Regions from separate parts of the Lysinibacillus sp. NPDC048646 genome, predicted to be linked through region 1. Evidence: predicted binding sites of a transcription regulator. Region 1 holds the regulator's gene; the other holds the start of a gene.

What was found. Region 1 encodes LexA, which represses DNA repair genes until DNA is damaged. Its sites were predicted from a motif close to CGAACATATGTTCG; they were not measured.
Region 2: the regulator LexA is predicted to act here: its motif matches at 2,372-2,385, upstream of parE (DNA topoisomerase IV subunit B).

What each region holds. Positions count from the first base shown of each region.
Region 1 is NZ_JBNNLZ010000016.1:35,792-46,014, reverse strand. It holds gene ACQKII_RS16380 (exosporium glycoprotein BclB-related protein) at 183-815, shown strand; gene ACQKII_RS16375 (hypothetical protein) at 1,377-2,342, shown strand; gene ACQKII_RS16370 (Ig-like domain-containing protein) at 2,480-3,529, shown strand; gene ACQKII_RS16365 (YneB family resolvase-like protein) at 3,753-4,418, opposite strand; gene yneA (cell division suppressor protein YneA) at 4,415-4,729, opposite strand; gene lexA (transcriptional repressor LexA) at 4,893-5,510, shown strand; gene ACQKII_RS16350 (gamma-glutamyl-gamma-aminobutyrate hydrolase family protein) at 5,556-6,278, opposite strand; gene ACQKII_RS16345 (prepilin peptidase) at 6,311-7,063, opposite strand; gene ACQKII_RS16340 (potassium transporter) at 7,122-7,841, opposite strand; gene ACQKII_RS16335 (PilN domain-containing protein) at 7,838-8,431, opposite strand; gene pilM (type IV pilus biogenesis protein PilM) at 8,431-9,405, opposite strand; gene ACQKII_RS16325 (prepilin-type N-terminal cleavage/methylation domain-containing protein) at 9,508-9,936, opposite strand; gene ACQKII_RS16320 (type II secretion system F family protein) at 10,042-10,223, opposite strand, start outside.
Region 2 is NZ_JBNNLZ010000025.1:36,718-46,940, reverse strand. It holds gene parC (DNA topoisomerase IV subunit A) at 1-379, opposite strand, end outside; gene parE (DNA topoisomerase IV subunit B) at 376-2,352, opposite strand; gene plsY (glycerol-3-phosphate 1-O-acyltransferase PlsY) at 2,784-3,386, shown strand; gene ACQKII_RS20270 (HesB/YadR/YfhF family protein) at 3,405-3,695, shown strand; gene ACQKII_RS20265 (spore germination protein) at 3,849-5,393, shown strand; gene ACQKII_RS20260 (Ger(x)C family spore germination protein) at 5,420-6,616, shown strand; gene ACQKII_RS20255 (hypothetical protein) at 6,623-6,856, shown strand; gene ACQKII_RS20250 (GerAB/ArcD/ProY family transporter) at 6,884-8,014, shown strand; gene metA (homoserine O-acetyltransferase MetA) at 8,198-9,136, opposite strand; SAM riboswitch class I at 9,238-9,347, opposite strand; gene ACQKII_RS20240 (nucleotide excision repair endonuclease) at 9,858-10,223, shown strand, end outside.

The sequences.
Region 1 (10,223 bases):
CTAGAGCGTACTTCCCTACTAGAGCTGTATACATCAATAACTTTCCATCCCACACTGCCACACCCATGTGGATCGAAAATTGAAAAGTAAGGTATGTAACTAAATTAGCACGCTGTACGTATATGATAGCCCTTTAATACTACCCTTTAATGAATAGACTAATGAGGAAAGGGGGTGTAAAAATGTGTAGAAATAATTCTATGAATTGCGGATGCGGTTGCCCAGCTGAAAATAATGTGGGATGTAATGCAGGACCATTTGTTGGTATTGATGCTGCATGTATTCCTACAATCCCTTCCAATCTAGGCTCTGCAATCATTCCATTCTCCTCTGGAAATACACCTGCGATTATATTAACGGATGTCAGTGGTTTACCTGAGACGGTTGCCCTTTTAGGATTCGGTACCGCTATTACAGGAATACCATTTACAGGTACTTCCATAGACTTAACGGCCTCTGTTGGAACTGAAGCGTTTGCTGTTGCACGTGCAGGTAGTATTACAGCTATTGCAGCATCTTTCTCTGCAACAGCTACAATAGCTGTTGCTGGAACAGTTACAATTAGAGCACAAATTTACCGTGCAACTGCTGATAGTAATATTTTCAACCCTACAAATGCATTTGTTGATTTAGTTCCACCTCTTAGCGCAATAGCTGTAGGTACCTTGACTAGGGGTCGTAAAACTATTACACCACCAGTACAAGTGGCAGATGATGATCTTTTATTAATGGTGATCTCAGCCTCTGCAACAGGAACTGCCCCCCTAAACAATTTCATAACAGGTAACGCAAGTGCAGGAATCACTATAGCTTAAAAAATGGCTTCTTCTATCTATTAATTATCTAGCGACCCTACTCATACTGAAACAACCAATATTAAATGAACAATAAATAAGTGCATGATTTAAAAAAGTTGATTGAATCATGCGCTAATTTATTGTTATAGATAATGAATTGGTTGGCTTCTTATCCAAACACTCAATAGCCTTACTATGCACTTAGAAATACCGCTCTTAATGTACTAGCTACCGTAGGCACACCTCCTTTAATCCCATAGCAATTTTAAATAGTACGTTCTTAGCTTTTGTAAAGTCAGTTGCACTATGAACCTGTGCAGCCAATAAAGCCTTATGCATTTCATCTTTATCTGTTAATACTTCGATAATTTGTTTGTTAAATACATAATAACGAAACGTATTCAGTGGCTGATTTAACAAAAATTGCGGAAGCTTTGGATGCTGAACTGGAGATTAATTTCAAATTGAAAGATGGTACGAAGGTTTAAAACAAATTACTAATTACGGTTGTCTGTTTTTTCGCATGTACAACTGCATATCATTTCCTTTATAGTTATATAGAAGGAGGAGAGGTTTAATATGGGTTATTTATTAGTATTTTTAGGTATGTTTGGAGTTATTGTAGGTCTTGTTTTATTAGTAATTGGACTAATTAAAAAGAAGAAAATGAAAGGCGGTTTTGTGTTAGGTATCTCGATAGTTGCCTTTATTATTGGGTTTATAATAGTACCTACCAACAGTACAGAATCAACTAACAACTCTAAGGATAAAGAAAAAGTAGGAACAGCAGCAAAACCTAAAGAAGAAACACCAGAAGATAACACCGAAAAGAATATGAAAAATGTAGCTACCGTTACACCTGATGAATTTAAACAAATTGAAAAAGGTATGAGTTATGATCAAGTAAAAAAAATCCTCGGTGGCAAAGCGAAAAATGAAAAGAAAAATCAATTTGATGAAAAGTTAGTTTCACTAGATTTTGACGGTGAAAGTGGTGTAGATAAAGATTCATCTATGACTATTATTTTCAATGATGGAAAAGTTGATATTATTATGGAACGCGGCTTAATTACAAAGAAAGAGGAATTTACTAAAGAAGAGAAAGAAAAAATTGAGGAAAATATATCTCAAATAAAAAGTAGAGTTTCAACAGACGAAGTAGAAAAAATTATTACTGATAAACTAGGCAAAAATAATAATATGAAGAAAAAGGTAATCGAAAAAATAGAAGCAACAGACAGTAATTTAAATATAACATTAAATGCTTCAGAAAATTTTACAGTTGATATGACTAAGCGTAACATGTGGATGGATTCGATTAAAATACTAGAACCACTTTCGAAAACTAATAACATTAAACAAGTTAACTTTAATTGGCAACTTCCACTCGTTGATAAATTTGGTAACGAAAAAGATGCAGAAGTAATGAAATTTAGTATTGATAAATCAACACTAGATAAAATAAATTGGGATAAATTCTTAACAGAAAACTTCCCAGATGTAGTTAATAATTATAAGGAACATCCAGCTTTAAATCAAAAATAGGTCACTCAAGGTAGTGGCTTTTTATTGTCAAAAATAAACGATTTTTATTATGGTAAATAAATATTTTAATGGTTAAAGTTATATTTATAGGTTATTTAAAGAAATCACCTTTAACAAGTTAAAAGGAGGATACATAAGTGAAAAATTTATTTAATAAGAGTTTTATTTATCTAGCATTAATACTGATAGTACTAGTTAGTTATAGTGTTGAAAATGCACAGGCTGAAGATGGGTATTCAGAAAATGTAATACCCAAAATGACCTCAGATGTATCAGAGTTTGGCAAAGCTTCATCTTCAAGTAACTATAGTGGAACACCTAGTTGGAAAGCATTTGATGGTGTGCTAAACTATCAAAATGGTAGTACATACAATGCTTGGGGGACTACCAAAGAAACAGGATGGTTAGCTTACGAATTTACAACTCCAAAAGCCATCAGTAAATATGTAATGTATAATAGTGGGCAATGGCCAACTTTATTCCCGAACACATGGACGTTTGAAGCGTGGGATGGATCTCAGTGGATAGTCTTAGATTCCCAAAGTAATGTTACAAAAGAAGATTGGAAGACGAACCCAAAACAAAGTTTTACTTTTGAAAATACTAATTATTATAACAAATACAGAGTTAATATCACCCTAGCTAACGGTGCAACTGGTACTGTCAGATCCGGAATATGTGAACTGCAAATGATGGAAAAGATTTCAACTCCTTCAGAGCCTAATACTGAATCGATCACATTAGACAAGAATGCATTAGAACTTTTAGAAGGTAGTCAAGATAAGTTAATAGCCACAGTAATTCCAGATACTTCAAAAGTAGTATGGTCCTCTAGTGATGATTCAATTGCCACTGTAGATCAGAATGGTAATGTAACCGCTATTCGCGAAGGCGAGGCAATAATTACTGCAAAGATAGAAAACACAGATATTGCTGCCACTAGTACAGTGATTGTTAAGACACCAATCAATGAATTTTCAAGTGCCATTTTAAGCATTACTTTAGTAAACGGTATAACAAAAGAGTATGACGTTACTAATAAAGTATTAAATGACTATTTGAATTGGTTTGATAGTGCACAAGGAACTTCAACATTCAAATTTTCTAAAACTATCTCCCCTTATAAAAAGGTAACTGAATATATCGTACATGATAAGATTGCTTCATTTGAAGTAAGAGAATACTAAACATAAAAAGACCAGGTACTCACTTGAAAATGAGCACCTGGTTATTTATTTAGATGGCTTAAAAGCAATTCCTGACAGCCCCCCTTTCTTAAATTATTTCAAACGCTCTATTGGAAATAGTCCACCTCCTCGATGAGTGGTGGGATGAATATTATTACGCTGTTTTAGCGGAAGAATGGACATAATACCTTCCTTGTAAAACAAAAAAGATTAGCGGTGCAAATTATTTGCCCGCTAATCTTTCTTGATGCTCCTTATATCTTCGATGTACCGTCGCCTTACTAATGTCAAAACCAAGTCCTCTTAGTGACACGGCAATTTCCTCAAAGGTGAAGCCACGATTACGAAGTAGCACGATTTCTTCTACAGGTACTTCTTTGCGTTCCTGCCCATTAGGATTCCCACGATTGGACAGATTTTCTTCGGGCCGATAGCCATTTTCTACTGCACGACGCATGCCTCTGCGAATCTTCGCATTATGAATTTTACGCTGGTACTCCTCGACAATCGCTAAAATTTCAAGGAGCATCGTGTCCATCTCATTCAGCTGAACAGGCCCTGCATCACGCATGGAAAAAACGTCTGTTTCTGTTTTTTGCAACAAATGCAGCACCGCCATTCGTGCATTACCACGTCCTAAACGTGTCTCATCCTGAACAAATAATGCTTGAATCTCTTGTTCTTTTATGAAATCTAGCATTTCAAGCAGTCCCTCTCGCTCAACATCATAGCCGCTATGTTTATCCGTAAAAACACCCTTAACATCATAGCCTTGCTGATGAGCATAGTGCACTAATTCTTCCTCTTGGCGCTCAAGAGAGGAACTTTGCGTCTCTTTTTCTGTACTTACGCGGCAATAAACAACAGCCGATTGGTGATTATTCATCATTTTTCATTTCTCGCAATTTCAATTGAATTTGTGGGCCTGGCGTTCTCCCCCACTACTGGTATGACCAATGATTTGCCTGCTACGATATTGACGTTCTTTAATTCATTTTCTACTTTTACAAGCTTTATCCAGTCATCTGTTCCCATTTTACCACGGTATTGTTCTGCTAACGACCATAAGCTATCGCCATGTTCTATAGGAATTTCTGTATATGTAATATCTCCAGGGTCTGTTACAAAAAGGTACCCCGCAAATAGTAAACAAGCCCCGATTAAAATTGAAATATGTGTATTTTTCTTTATCCAGCTCATGATTATAACCCCTTTTTAGAATGTTTGTTCGGAATGTATGTTCTGATTTTAAAACGAACAAACGTTTTTGTCAAACACTTTTCGAACCTATGTTTGCATAAGTGTTCGCATTCTGCTATACTATCTAGTAAGAAGAACAAAAGATAAAAAGAGGTGAGCAATCATGAAAAAAGTTTCTAAAAGACAAGAGGACATATTAGCATTTATCAAAGAAGAAGTGCGCGCAAAAGGTTATCCACCATCTGTACGAGAAATCGGTGAAGCGGTTGGACTTGCTTCTAGCTCAACAGTTCATGGACATTTAGCTCGTTTAGAGCAAAAAGGCTTCATCCGTCGAGATCCAACAAAACCTCGTGCCATTGAAATTTTAGAGCCCGAGGATTCCATTCAAAAACAAAGCGTCATTCATGTACCACTTGTAGGGAAAGTAACAGCTGGATCACCAATTACGGCAATTGAAAATATCGATGAATATTTCCCTTTACCAGATACTTATGGCACAAGCGAAGATCAGCTATTTATGTTAGAAATCATGGGGGAATCAATGATTGAAGCAGGCATTTTTGACGGGGATTTAGTAATCGTAAAACAAAAGTCTACTGCCGATAATGGTGATATTGTCGTTGCCATGACAGAAGAGGACGAAGCAACCGTTAAACGTTTCTTCAAGGAAAAAACACATTTCCGATTACAACCAGAAAATGCGACAATGGAGCCAATTATTGTTGACCAAGTAACGATTTTAGGACAAGTTGTAGGCTTATACCGCCGAGTTCATTAATAATAGATTCACAATATGGATTCATCAAAAAAGAGAAGCATACAACTATGCTTCTCTTTTGTATTTCAAACTCGCTTTGATAAAAGCGGTGAACAGCTTCTTCGCTGTCTCATCCCCTACGATTGCCTGTTCTTCAGGATGCCACTGCACTGCGAGACAAAACGGCAAAGTGTCATGTACTACCGCTTCGACAATACCATCACTCGATTTTGCTACCACATTTAATTTTTCCGCTAATACATTAATCGCTTGGTGATGCATTGAATTCACCGCAATTCGATCTTCTTCCACAATGGTTTTTAATAAATTATCCGAAACGATATTGACATTGTGTGTGGCAACACCTCGAGCTGCTTGCTGCATATGCTTTAACAGCTTACTACTATGATATTCACTTTCCATATCCTGATAGAGCGTGCCGCCAAGAGCAATATTCAACATTTGAATACCTCGGCAAATGCCAAAGATCGGCATTTGTCTTATTAAAGCCGCATTAATCAATGCGAGTTCTAGTGTATCCCTTTCTGGTTGAATCTGTCCTAATCCTGTAGATGGCTCTGCGCCAAAGTGAAATGGATGCACGTCATAACCACCAGATAGTAATAAGCCATCTGTCAACGATAAAATCTGCGCCACATCCTTATCTACCTCAAGTGGGATAATCAGTGGAATACCCCCCGCTTCAATTATACTTTTACAATACGCTACATTTAATCTTGATGATAAATCATCCTCCGCAAATGCCGTTATCCCTATAACAGGTTTCACACGATCGCCTCCCTAGCTAAAAGGTTTTTCGTCTACCAAAATCCTACATACCAATCTATGATGGCATCTCCAAAAAAATAAACAACTACGGCGGCAAGCGCAATCGATGGGCCAAACGGTATAGGCGTTTTCCTCCCCTGCTGACGCAGTCGGAGCACCACGATGCCAACTATCATGCCCATTGTCGCAGCTAAAAACAATGTTAACAGTGTCTCCAACGTGCCAAGTACAAGACCAATTAAAAAGAATAATTTTATATCCCCACCGCCCATGCCACCACGTGACAGCACAGCGATCAAATATAATATGCCAAAACCAACTACAGCACCTACAATACTATCCCACCACGGTGTCAATGGCGACACCACACGCCCTATAATCAACAATGGCAAAAAGAAAATCAGTACTTTATCAGGTATAAGCATATACGCCAGGTCAGAAACGACAAGTATCACTAATAATGATATAAATAAAATCGCAACAATAAATTCTACGCTAAAACCTAATCGCCCATACGCAAATGCAAATAATAGTCCCGTGATAAGCTCCATGAGCGGATAAATCCATGAGATTTTTTGCCCACAGCTACGACATTTGCCACCTAAACAGACATAGGACAGCACCGGCACTAAATCCAGTGCCGTTAGTTGCCTGTTGCAGTTCGTACAGTGCGAAGGTGGACTGACAATCGACTCTTTCACAGGCACACGTAGACCCACAACATTAAAAAATGAACCAAAAACAAGCCCAAAGATAAAAACTGTCACTGTATAAGCCATTTCCATTTTTCTTGCCTCCTAAACCAATAGACGCCCATACATTTGAAGTATGCGCGCCTACAAATTATTGTTGTCCTTCATAATAAAACGTTGTTACCTGAACAGTTGCTGTAATAGTTGAATCTGCATCCTCTTGAAATTTTTCTTCTTCACCAGTTAATGAGAAATCCAATGCATCTATCTTCATGACGCGTTCAATTTTTTCAATTTCTTTTAAAAATTCGAGCATTGCTTTAGCGTCTATCGCCGCCACATCAATACTAAAGGTCACTAATTTTAACTCTGCTGGTAGTGATTCTTTTGCAATCGTAGACGATGGCAATTGGTTTTCTGCTTCCTCACTTTTTTCAGTATTTGACTGTTCTCCTGTTTCAGTTGCTGGTTGCTCTGTATCTACTTGCTCCTCTGGAGTAGGTGAGTTAGGATCTGAAATAGTCGAGTCTATAACGAGTGAATCATAATTATTAAAGTCCACAGATTCTACCCTTGTTCCTGTCACCGCTTCGATTTCTTCAATATGTCGAATGACTTCTTCAATGGCACGAGTTTGAGGCACTTTTTTACGTAAAGCTAAAACACTCGTACCATGTGGCACCTGTTCTGATTCAAGCACTGCTACTTGCTCCTGAATAGTTGCAACTTCTTGTTGCAGCGAGCTAATAGCATTCTGCTTTGCCTCTACTTGATCCAACTTTGGCGTTAATATATAGTAATGAAGAGCAAATAAAATGGCAGCGACTAACGCTGTTAGCAAAAGAATCGCTGAATTTTTATTACTTGTCATGATTCCCTACCCCCAGCTAGATAGATATAGTCAATTGCTAATGTAATAGTGACCGAATAACGCGGCATTTCCTTAAATTTATCCATTGAATTTTCTTCGTCCTGATCCCCGATGGATAGATCAAAATTAGAAATAGTACCAACCTGAATATCATTAAAAAATGAGCTGACTGTAAGTTTATCTAGATAACTTGAAATAGCTGACATGGTTTCAAAATCAGCAATAATTTCAATATCTTTCTCACCAAATACGTAGTTTCTTAGATACGTCTGCTCGGGCAATAATACTTGTGTTTCATCGATTAATGGTGACACAGGATATGAAACATTATCTACGAATTGTACAGATTGTTCCAATGATCCCTTGTTTGTATTACGTTTGACATCCAGCTCAATCTGTAGTTGGTCACGCTGTGATGCGAGCTCCACCTCTTGTGCACTTAATTTAGTAAGGTCACCCTTCGCTTGGAAATACGAGAAAATCATATAACCTAATATGATACCAATCAGTACAATCAATAATACATATACTACTGTTGGTGCCGACTTCTTCTTTTCTAGATTCGGCAAGAGGTTAATTTCTGGTACCATTAGTGAACCCCCTTCAATGCAAGCCCAATTAAACTAGCAAACTTCTCCGAAAATTGAGGGAAGGACTTTACAATCATTGCATCATTTAACACTGTAATCGGCGTAGTAAAATTATTACCTAGCAACTCTGCAATCATAGTCAATAATGGATTATCACCTAAAATAATGATATTATCTACACTCTTTTCACCTTTATGTAAAGAGAATTTAAAGAAATTCATAATACGATCAATTTCAAGGACCTGATCAGTTAGTATCATTTGATAGTCGCTGTTGTCACCAATTAAATTGAATGAATAATTAAACTCCTCAATCTCCTCAGGCTGCCACTTTGTCAAATCCGTTTCAAATGATTGATATCGCAAAAATTCAAGATGTCCAAGCGAAAAAATACTAATGGACAATTCATTTATTGACCAATCTGCTATTAAATACGTTCTATCATTCTGTAATAATTGCAGATACTCGAGTAGACGAATATTACACAATGCACGTATATCTGCTACTTGTGGTTCTATAGAAGCATCTAATAATAGACTAACTGTTTTAGTCACTTCTTCTGATGGAGCAGCAAATAACATGGCCTGCCCATCCTCAGGTGTTGGGTCATAGACATCAATGAGCGGCTCTTGAAACGGTAAATGAATTGATTGCCCAAGTTCCATCTCTACATAGCCTTTCAGATTTTTAGATTCGACATCACGAGGGTGTTCAAAACTTTTTAATAAAACGGAAGTATCCGGAACGAAAATACGCGCATTTTGCTTCTTGCCTGCCCATTTCGCAACATTATTTTTCATAATATCAAACATGGCCATTTCATCCATTATAATGGAACCCTCAACAATGTCTTGCGCTAAGGGCTGTTCATAGCCTTTCCATGTTGCCGGATCAGCACCTTTTGCCACAATCGCACGCACTACATAATCCTTTATTTCAATCGACACATGCGAATTTTTTTTCTTATTAAACATGCGTAAAGATGCCTCCTTTTCAATAGTGGAATGTGAATTATAACCATCCATTTCCCAACCAGAAGCGTAGCCTAAGCTACGCCTCTGAGTGAGTTGGGAGGGTTAATTGCCCCAGTTAAATGTATCATCTTCTAAATCTTTTTGATCTACTTTCAATGCATCTAAGTTACCCACAGAAATAGTAAAGTCTTTTCCTCCTGCTTCACCTTCTGCTGTAATTGTCATACCTGACTTTGCTACCGTAAATGTTTTAATAGATCCTTTATTAGTAAGATATTCTGTTACATTAGTAGATTCGTCAGTAAAAGTTGTTTCATTAGTGTTATCTGTAAAATATATATTTGCTGCACTTAGTATGTTTGCCGCATCAGCTTTCGCTCCCTTGACGCGACTATTATCAATAATATTCCCAATCGCAGGAATAGCAATTGCAGCTACGATTGCTAGGATAACGATTACTGCTAGTAACTCGATAAGCGTTAAACCTTTTTGATTTTTTAATACTTTTTTGTTCATGATTTTTTTGAACATTGGTGTTCCTCCTTTAAAATTTTATTATAATTAGTGCTAAAACACGTACACCCATTACTGCGATACTCTGATTTCCATACCACCCCCTTTCAATTTATCTAGCGATTACATACTTTCGTATAATGCAAACATCGGTAGGAAAATAGCCGCTACTATCACACCTACGACAGCTGCTAAAACAAGTATCATCAACGGTTCTATCAGCGATTTTAATGTATCGACTGAGCGATCCACCTCATCCTCATAAAAATCCGCTATCTTTTCTAGCATGTAATCGAGGGAACCTG
Region 2 (10,223 bases), on a different contig from region 1:
AAAGTCTGGCTTCTGTATAACGCATCGCTGCAGGTGGATCTCCATCAACCGAGCCGTTATTACCATGCATTTCTATCAGCATATGACGAGCTTTCCAATCCTGACTCATCCGTACCATTGCTTCATATACAGAGCTATCACCATGCGGGTGGTAGTTACCGATAACATTCCCGACTGTTTTAGCCGACTTCCGGAACGGTTTCTCATTTGTATTCCCTTCCGTATACATGGCGAATAGAATCCGTCTTTGTACAGGTTTTAGACCGTCACGTGCATCAGGCAACGCGCGGTCTTGGATAATATATTTACTATAGCGACCAAAGCGGTCACCCATTACTTCTTCTAACGGTAAATCTTGAAACTTTTCCGTACTACTCATGCTTGGTCCTCCTCTTGTTGGATGAATTCATTGTCTAAAATATTCGAATCATCCTCCATACCGAAGTCTACATTTGCTTCGATCCATTTACGACGTGGTTCTACCTTGTCGCCCATTAATGTTGTCACACGTCGCTCGGCACGTGCTCCATCCTCGATCGTTACACGAATTAACGTACGTGTTTCAGGATTCATGGTTGTATCCCACAATTGGTCGGCATTCATCTCACCAAGACCTTTGTAGCGTTGAAGAATATAGCCCTTACCTACTTTTTTGATGGCACTTTGCAAGTCGTTTTCTGTCCATGCATATTCAAGTACCTCTTTTTTACCTGCACCTCTCGATACTTTATAAAGAGGTGGTAGCGCGATGAAGACTTTCCCTGCTTCAATTAGTGGTCGCATATAACGATAGAAGAACGTTAATAGCAATACTTGGATATGAGCACCGTCTGTATCAGCATCGGTCATAATCACCACTTTATCGTAGGCCGCATCCTCGACGGAGAAATCAGTGCCAACGCCAGCGCCAATCGCATGAATAATGGTTGAAATTTCTTCGTTTTTCATAATATCCTGAAGCTTTGCCTTTTCCGTGTTAATCACTTTACCACGTAAGGGTAAAATCGCCTGGAATGTACGATCTCGACCTTGTTTAGCTGAACCACCAGCAGAATCACCTTCGACTAAATACAATTCGTTTTTAGCAGCGTTACGTGACTGCGCAGGCGTTAGCTTCCCTGACAGTATGGTACTAGCTTTTTTATTTTTCTTGCCGTTACGTGCATCTTCTCGGGCTTTACGCGCCGCTTCACGTACTTGTTGAGCACGGATAGCTTTACGTACTAGTGAGGCAGATAGCTCTGCATTTTCTTCAAGAACATATAAAATCTGCTCAGAAACGACAGCATCAACCGCGGATCGAGCTTCACTTGTACCCAGCTTCCCTTTTGTTTGTCCTTCGAATTGCAGTAAATGCTCAGGAATACGGACTGATATAATCGCAGCTAACCCTTCGCGAATATCCGTTCCTTCAAGATTTTTATCTTTATCTTTCAGTAAGCCTATTTTACGTGCATATTCGTTAAAAACGCGTGTCAAAGCAGCTTTTGCACCTGTTTCATGTGTTCCGCCATCACGTGTACGTACGTTGTTCACGAACGATAATATTGTTTCTGAATATCCGTCATTGTATTGGAAGGCAAACTCTACTTCAATATCATCTTGTATCCCTTCCACATACTTTACGGGATGAAGTACATCTTTTTCCTCATTCAAATACGCAACGAAAGCTTCAATGCCGTTCTCATAAAAGAAAACATCACTTTTACCTTCCTCGCGTTCATCGATTAATTCAATTTTTAATCCTTTTAATAAAAATGCAGACTCACGTAAACGTTCTGCAAGTGTATCATAGTTGTATTTTGTGACTGAGAATATTGTGTCATCTGGTAGGAAATGTACGAGTGTGCCTGTTTGTTTTGTTTGACCAATGTCTACAAGCGTTGTAGCAGGATGTCCACCATGTTCAAAACGTTGTTGATATTTTTTACCATCTCTATGAATGGTTACTTCTAAAAAAGTGGACAAGGCATTTACAACAGATGAACCTACACCATGTAAACCACCACTCGTTTTATAGCCGCCTTGTCCGAATTTACCACCAGCATGCAGCACGGTAAAAATTATTTCTGGAGTAGGCTTTCCCATTTTATGCATACCTGTTGGCATTCCACGTCCAAAATCTCGAACACTTAAGCTTTGATCTTTGTGAATTGTGACAATGATATGAGAACCAAAGCCAGCGAGTGCTTCATCCACCGCATTATCCACGATTTCATAAACAAGGTGATGAAGTCCTCGGCCGTCTGTAGAACCGATATACATGCCGGGTCGTTTTCGTACCGCTTCTAATCCTTCTAATACTTGAATGGCGTCATCATTATAGACGCTAGGTGACTGTTTATTCGCCAAAAGATTCCCCTCCAAAAAACAAACGCATGTTCTGATTACGTTCTCTTCCTAATAATAATAGCATTTCCTGTCAATAGCTAGTAACAGACACAAATAAATTTATTTTTATATTTTAGCCTCGCATGGAAATTAAAGATAGACTTCTATTCTACCAAAGGAATGTGTGATTGACAAAATTGCCATTTTACCTATATTTTAAGAATGAGCAAATTTCTTTTATATAGATTGAGCCAAAATAACTTACTCTTATTATACCTCAAGCACATGCTGAACTTTTGAAATCATAAAGATATATTTCCCTTTTGTTATTGAATTCAAGGCTCGTGATGAAATCTCCTTCATAACATTGTAGAATAGTGTGAAAAAGTGTAAAATACTTGTTACAAACTATTAGTACCAAGTGATGTATTTTGGATGAAAGGAGTCCACCTATGCTAAATGGACTTATTATTTTATGTGCCTATCTCATTGGCTCTATACCTTCTGGGTTATGGGTTGGCAAAATTTTTTATAAAACAGATATCCGTGAACATGGTAGCGGTAACTTAGGTGCTACCAATACTTTCCGTATTTTAGGAAAAAAAGCCGGTCTAGTCGTCACAATAATGGATGTTTTAAAAGGAACAGCGGCCGTATTATTAGTGACACTACCTGTGTTTTCTGACGTGTCAATTCACTCATTAATACTTGGCATTGTAGCAGTTATGGGTCACATGTTCCCTATCTTTGCAAGTTTCCGTGGAGGAAAAGCCGTTGCTACCTCTGCAGGCGTATTACTTGGTTATTCTTGGCCACTCTTTATCTTACTATTCATTACATTCTTTTTAACGTTAAAGTTAACGAAGATCGTGAGCTTAACATCGATGATTGCCGCTCTCGTAGCACTTATTTATTCAATCGCCTATTATTTCGTTACAGGTGATTTTGCGTTAAGTATTTTAGTAGCGTTTTTATTTAGCTTTATCGTTTATCGCCACCGAGCAAATATTTCTCGTATCAAAAATGGTACTGAACCGAAAGTGAAATGGCTCTAACGAAGAAAGGGGTACAGCATGAATATCACATTAACAGACGATGCTCTACAATGGTTTAAACGTGAGATGGAAGTTGAAACAGGTGATACAATTCGTTTTTACGCAAGATATGGTGGTTCAAGCCCATTTCATGAAGGCTTTTCCCTTGGCATGACACGTGAGGAGCCAATAGAAGTAGGTATACAATCGGTAATAGATGGCATTACCTACTACATTGAAGAAAAAGATTTATGGTTCTTTCATGAACACAACCTATATGTAGATATTGATTCCACAATGGATGAATTAAAGTACGAATATACAAAATAAAACAGTGTTTCCTTTCAGAAATTGAAGGGAAACACTGTTTTATTTTGTTCAGCTAATAATTATTGTTTCGTTTAATTTCCAAACTTGTTTATCTCTTATTAAATTTGTATATCCTCTTATTAATCATAATGCTTACATGGAGGAGGAATAAAAATGCCTAATTCAGAGAATAACAACACCTCCCAACCAATTTCAACAAAGAGCCCACTTTTTACTTCTCTTTTAGAAAATATTCAAACTGTAAAAACAACACTTGGTAATAGTGATGACATTATTGTCCGAGAAATCACGATAGGCAAAACGGTGAAACAGACTATAGCACTTATCTATATAGATGGATTATCCGATACTACTGCTATTACTGACTTTATCATGGAAACGCTTATGCTGGAATTAGATGATATTCCTGAAATTCAAATAGGAACAATCAACCAATATTTAAAGGAAAATTGTTTAACAATTTGTGATGTAAAAGATATTTCAAACTTTACTACATTTTACAGTTCTGTACTGAATGGTGAAACAGTTATATTATTTGATGGTTTAGCCACAGGTATCTCAGCAAGTACAAAAGGTGCAAAAGATAGAGCCATTGCCGAACCTTCTACAGAATCTGTTATCAGAGGTCCTAGAGAAGCCTTTACAGAAACACTACGCACAAATACAGCACTAATTCGTCGTAAAATTAAAAGCCCTAATCTTTGGATCAAAACAAAGATTATTGGAGAAGTAACGCAAACGGACGTTTCGATCATGTATATAAATGGCATTGTAAATGACAAAATTGTTGAGGAGGTTCTCTCCCGCTTAGATCGTATCGACATTGATGGAATATTGGAGAGTGGGTATATTGAGGATTTTATTCAGGACTCTAAATTTTCAATGTTTCCAACAGTCTATAATTCTGAACGCCCTGATGTGATTGCAGGAGAATTATTAGAAGGAAAAGTTGCAATTTTAGTGGATGGCACACCTTTTGTGCTCATTGTGCCCGCTTTATTTACATCTTTTTTACAATCTGCCGAAGATTACTATCAACATTGGATCATTAGTTCACTTATTCGCTTATTAAGGTTTTTCGGTATAAGCCTTGCATTAGTAGCACCTTCACTCTATGTGGCGATTACTACCTTTCATCAGGAAATGTTACCAACACCCATGTTGATTAGCATCGCTTCTCAGCGGGAAGGCGTTCCTTTTCCTGCGGTAGTTGAGGCACTCATAATGGAAATTGCCTTTGAAATATTAAGAGAAGCGGGTCTTCGAATGCCTCGAACCATTGGACCAGCAGTATCAATTGTAGGGACTTTGGTTATTGGTCAGGCCGCTGTTGAAGCGGGCATTGTATCTGCCGTAATGGTCATTATAGTCGCATTAACAGCTATTTGTAGTTTTTTATTTCCTGCTTATGGCTTGTCTAACACAGTCCGTGTCTTACGTTTTCCACTCATGATTTTAGCGGCGATGTTTGGTTTATTTGGGGTAATGTTTGGCGTTATGATAATTATCCTTCACCTATGTAGTTTACGATCCTTCGGGGTTCCTTATATGAGTCCTTTTGGGCCTTTAATTCTTAAAGATCAAAAAGATGCTATGGTATTGTTTCCACGCAGTTCTTTATTAACGCGACCTCGGTTAGTCAGTAAAACGAATACGACGCGAGGACAAAAATTTGTTGCTCATAAAAAAAGGAATTAGATTAACCTGCAAATGAGGAAGTCAATATGTCAAAAATAAAGTCCATATTTTTACTTGTCATTGTTACTTTATTATTAAGCGCTTGCTGGAGTAAACGTGAATTGAATGAATTAGCAATTGTCGTTGCTTTAGGGGTCGATAAAGTAGACGATGAATATGAAATCTCTATACAGGTGGTGGATCCTAGTGAGATTTCAACAAAACACCCTTCAAGTGGTCGATCGCCTGTTGTTACCTATCATGCCAAAGGAAAAACCTCTTTTGAAGCGATTCGAAAAATGACAACCTTAACAGCCAGAAAGGCCTATTTTGCTCATCTGCAGGTTGTCGTATTAGGAGAAGAATTAGCTGCTGACGGCATAAATGATACATTAGATTTTATCGCACGAGACCATGAATTCAGAAATGATTTTGATGTGATCGTATCTCATAATTCAACTGCAAAAGAAGTGTTAAATGTACTAACCCCTATAGAAAAAATACCTGCAAATAAATTGCTAAATTCAATTAAAGTCTCACAAAAAGCTTGGGGTTCTACATTATCTGTTAGTATAGATGAATTAGTAAATACGCTAAACAGTAATAAAAAAAGCGCAGTTTTATCGACAATCGAAATAGATGGAGATACGAAATTAGGTATTGATCAGACCAATGTCCAACGCATTAAGACGCCCGTAGTCTTGAATTTTGTAGGTTTAGCAGTATTTAAAAAAGATAAATTAGTGGGCATTTTAACTGAAGATGAAAGCAGAAGTTTTAATTTTTTGAATGGAAAAATTAAAAGTACAGTTGAAATTATTGCTTGCCCTGAGCAAGGAAAATTAACAACAGAAATTACAAAATCAACAACAAAAGTTAAAGGACAATTTAAAAATGACACACCACAAATTAATGTTCAAATTGATGTAGAGCAAAATGTGGGCGAAGTTGAATGTGATATAAATCTAACTGAAAACAAAACGATTCAATACATTAATAAAAAAACTGCCGAGTTGATTGAGGAGCGCATCAAAAAAACCCTGGTGACGATTCAAAAAAATTATCAGTTAGACATATTAGGATTTGCCGATGTACTTTATCGAAAAGATGCTAAAAAATGGAGAGATATTCAAGGAGATTGGTCGACAATATTTCCAGAATTAGCAGTAAACGTTGAAGTTCGCGTTACTACACAAGGGTTAGGGACTATGCAAAATTCTTTATTACACAAAGCAAAGGAGTAATAATCGATGTTTATAACGCTAGCTATATTAATTATTGCTGCACTGATTGCGTATTTTGTCATCCCCCCTTTAAAGAAAAAACGCGAAACTAAAACCATTGTGGTATTTTCAATTTTTTTAGTTGTCGGAACTGCGTTAAATATTGCACTTGGATTAAATATTAATGTGCCGAGTCCATTAGACTTGATTTCTCTTATTTTTAAACCAATCAGAGAATTAATCATCACGCTGTTCCAATAAATATTGCAACAGGAAGGGTAGTTGTTTATGGAAAAAGAGATAATCAGTTCGAGACAGTTTACAATCATTACCCTCCTCTATTCAATTGGCACAGCTATCCTAATTATTCCAGCAAGTATTGCAAAAGACGTGAAGCAAGATGCGTGGATCGTAGCAACTGTAGGCGTGCTACTAAGCTTATTACTAATAAAACTTTTCGTTTCTTTAGGAAAAAAGACACCAAATTTAACCTTTGTGGAGGCTAATGAAAAAATATTAGGGAAATTCATTGGTAAATTTACATCCATTGGATTTATCATACTTACCTTTTTTTCTGCAGGTGAATTATTATATTTCATTGGAAATTTCATGAAAACTGAAGTCATGCCGGAGACACCGACCACGTCATTTGCACTTTTATTCAGTTTAATTATCATTTTTGCTACATACTTGGGGATTGAAGTCTTTGCACGTTCAGCTGAAATACTGTTTCCCTTGTTTATGTTTATTTTTATAGTATTTGTTGTTTGTATTTCTCCAGAAATTAAAATTGAAAATATACAACCTGTATTTGAAGCTTCTTCGAAATCAATAATCCTTAGTGTTTTTTCATTTATGAGTATTTTTTCGTTTCCGATGGTCGTGTTATTAATGATTTTTCCCTCTATGGTCAATGTGCAAAAATCAGCTCAAAAGGGATTTTACATAGGCATGATTGTTGGAGGAATAGTATTAATTATTATTATTGCTCTCTCTATACTTGTACTTGGTGCAACAAATACATCTCAACGTGCCTTTCCAAGTTACGCATTGGCTCAAAGGATATCCATAGGGAATTTTTTACAAAGAATCGAGATTATTATGGCTTTTATGTGGATTACCTCCATTTATATCAGAACATTTATATATTTTTATGCATCTGTAATTGGCATTGCCCAAATACTGAAAATCAAAGATTATCGACCGCTAATTTTACCACTTGGTATGATTTTCATTGTACTTTCTCAAATTGTACATCCAAATATCGTTCACTCTAATAATTACAATAAGGAAATCTGGCCACTTTTTTCAGCAGTGTTCGCAATACTCTTACCAATACTCTTACTTTTTGTCGCTAAATTAAGAAAAATTAAAGGTCAAGAAACTGAAAGTCAATCGAAAAGTGAAAATTTATCATAAATTGCCTCCACAATTGTGTACAGCTCTAATTCCCTGTTACAACATGCATGTTTCTGCTGTCATTGTAGTATTTGTTTATGCATTATAAAGGGCTAACAGAATAGCAATATGAAAAGCCCAATTCCTCAGTATTACAATTGAGAAATTAGGCTATTTTTTAGTATTCCGTTGCGTTTACTAACATCAAATATGAAATTCGATATGGTCTTCTGCAAAATCCCATTCATACGGTGTTTCTTGGTATACACAGTAGTTTAGCCAGTTTGAGAATAACAAATGCGTGTGCGCTCGCCATGTATTCATCGGTTCATTTGATGGGTTATCATTTGGAAAATAATTAACAGGTACTGCAATATCTAATCCTTTAGCTACGTCACGACTATATTCGTCTGCTAGAGTTGTGGCATCATATTCAAGATGTCCTGTAATCATAATATTTTTATTATCTTTTGATTGGACTATAAAGACGCCCGCTTCTTCTGAATACGATAGTAAGCGTAAATCTGGATGATTGCGCACTTCTTCAATTGATACGGAAGTATAACGTGAATGTGGCGCTGTAAATAAATCGCTAAATCCACGTACTAAGTCCACCGTTAAATCAGTAATCACATGCGAATATACACCCGAGCATTTTTCGGGTAATTCAAATTTACCGATACCGTAATGGTGATAGAGTGCAGCCTGGGCACCCCAACAGATGTGCATCACAGATGTCACGTTTTTCTTAGACCAATCCATTATTTCTGATATTTCTTGCCAATAATTCACATCTTCAAATGCCATTTTTTCAACAGGTGCTCCTGTAATAATCATGCCATCAAAACGACGGTGACGCACTTCTTGAAAGTTTGAATAGAATAACTGTAAATGTGATTTACTGACATTCTTTGACTCGTGGGTTGCGGTATTCAAAAACGTAATATTAACTTGCAAAGGTGTATTACCTAGTAAACGAAGTAATTGTAGCTCTGTTTTTTCTTTTTCTGGCATCAAATTAAAAATTAAAATGTTTAACGGACGAATTTGTTGTGTTTTTGCTCGGTCCTCTTCCATAACGAAGATTTTTTCCTCACGTAAATGTTCTCCAGCTGGTAAGTTTTTCGGAATATTAATTGGCATGTTACATTCCCCATTTCGTTTATTTTTTTCTCTTTATGTAAAAATCAAAAAATCCCCCTCATTCCATAAGAGAAAGAATGAGAAGGATTTTATCACGTCCACTCTTATCTCTCAAAGGAAAAATCCTTTGCTGGAAGTAGCACCTTTCTAACTAAGTTAGAGGTTGCTGAAGCGTCATAGGGCCAAATCCCTCAGCTTCTCTTGATAAGATTATTTAATTAAAGAGAATTGTATCATGAACAATTAAGAATTTCAATAATACATAGAATATTTCGTTTATAGGCATCTCTATCTTGTGAAAAATGTTCATTATTACAATTATTAGTGTATTATTACACTAAACAAGGTACTAGGTACTTTCTCTGCTGTTTTGATGCTTTTTTTCTTTAGCATGGCTCACGCTGATAGCGATTATTTGCACAATATATGCTTAAGATATTGTCCATATGTTTTAAGAACCGCAGTTTCTATGCTCGCTTTCAATACGGTAAGCAAAATTGACTATAGTAGCATTTTGGCTATACTTGTCATTTGCTTTATAGCGCCAGCTGCTTAATGTTTTCCCAGATACGTTAAATTTTTTGTGATTCTGCTCATACTATCATTACTCTATTGAGCAACACTCATTTTAGCTTTTTGGCATATGTGATAATTGATAATAGCTACCACGTATGAATTATGTTAAGATATACCTTATGTAACAGAGAGGAACGTGAATATTTTGATTAAAATTGAACTACCAAAACCAGATTTAGTAATTCGTCAGCGCGAACAAGTGTTAAAACCAGGTGATGTGGAAATCACGCCTTACCACGGATTTATCGACTTCCATAAAATTACACGTGAAAATGGCGGCATTTTCTTTTTCTACAATGAGAAAAACGAACTTTTATACGTAGGGAAAGCACGTAAAATTCGTCAACGTATAAAAAAACACTTTGAAGACAATGTGTCTCCTATGAAAAAATACCGCGATGAAATTTTTAAAATTGAAGTGTACGAAATTGAAGATCCAATGGAACGTGAAATTTACGAAACATATGCCATTAACACTTTCCGTGCAAAATACAACCTTGATAAAGTGTTT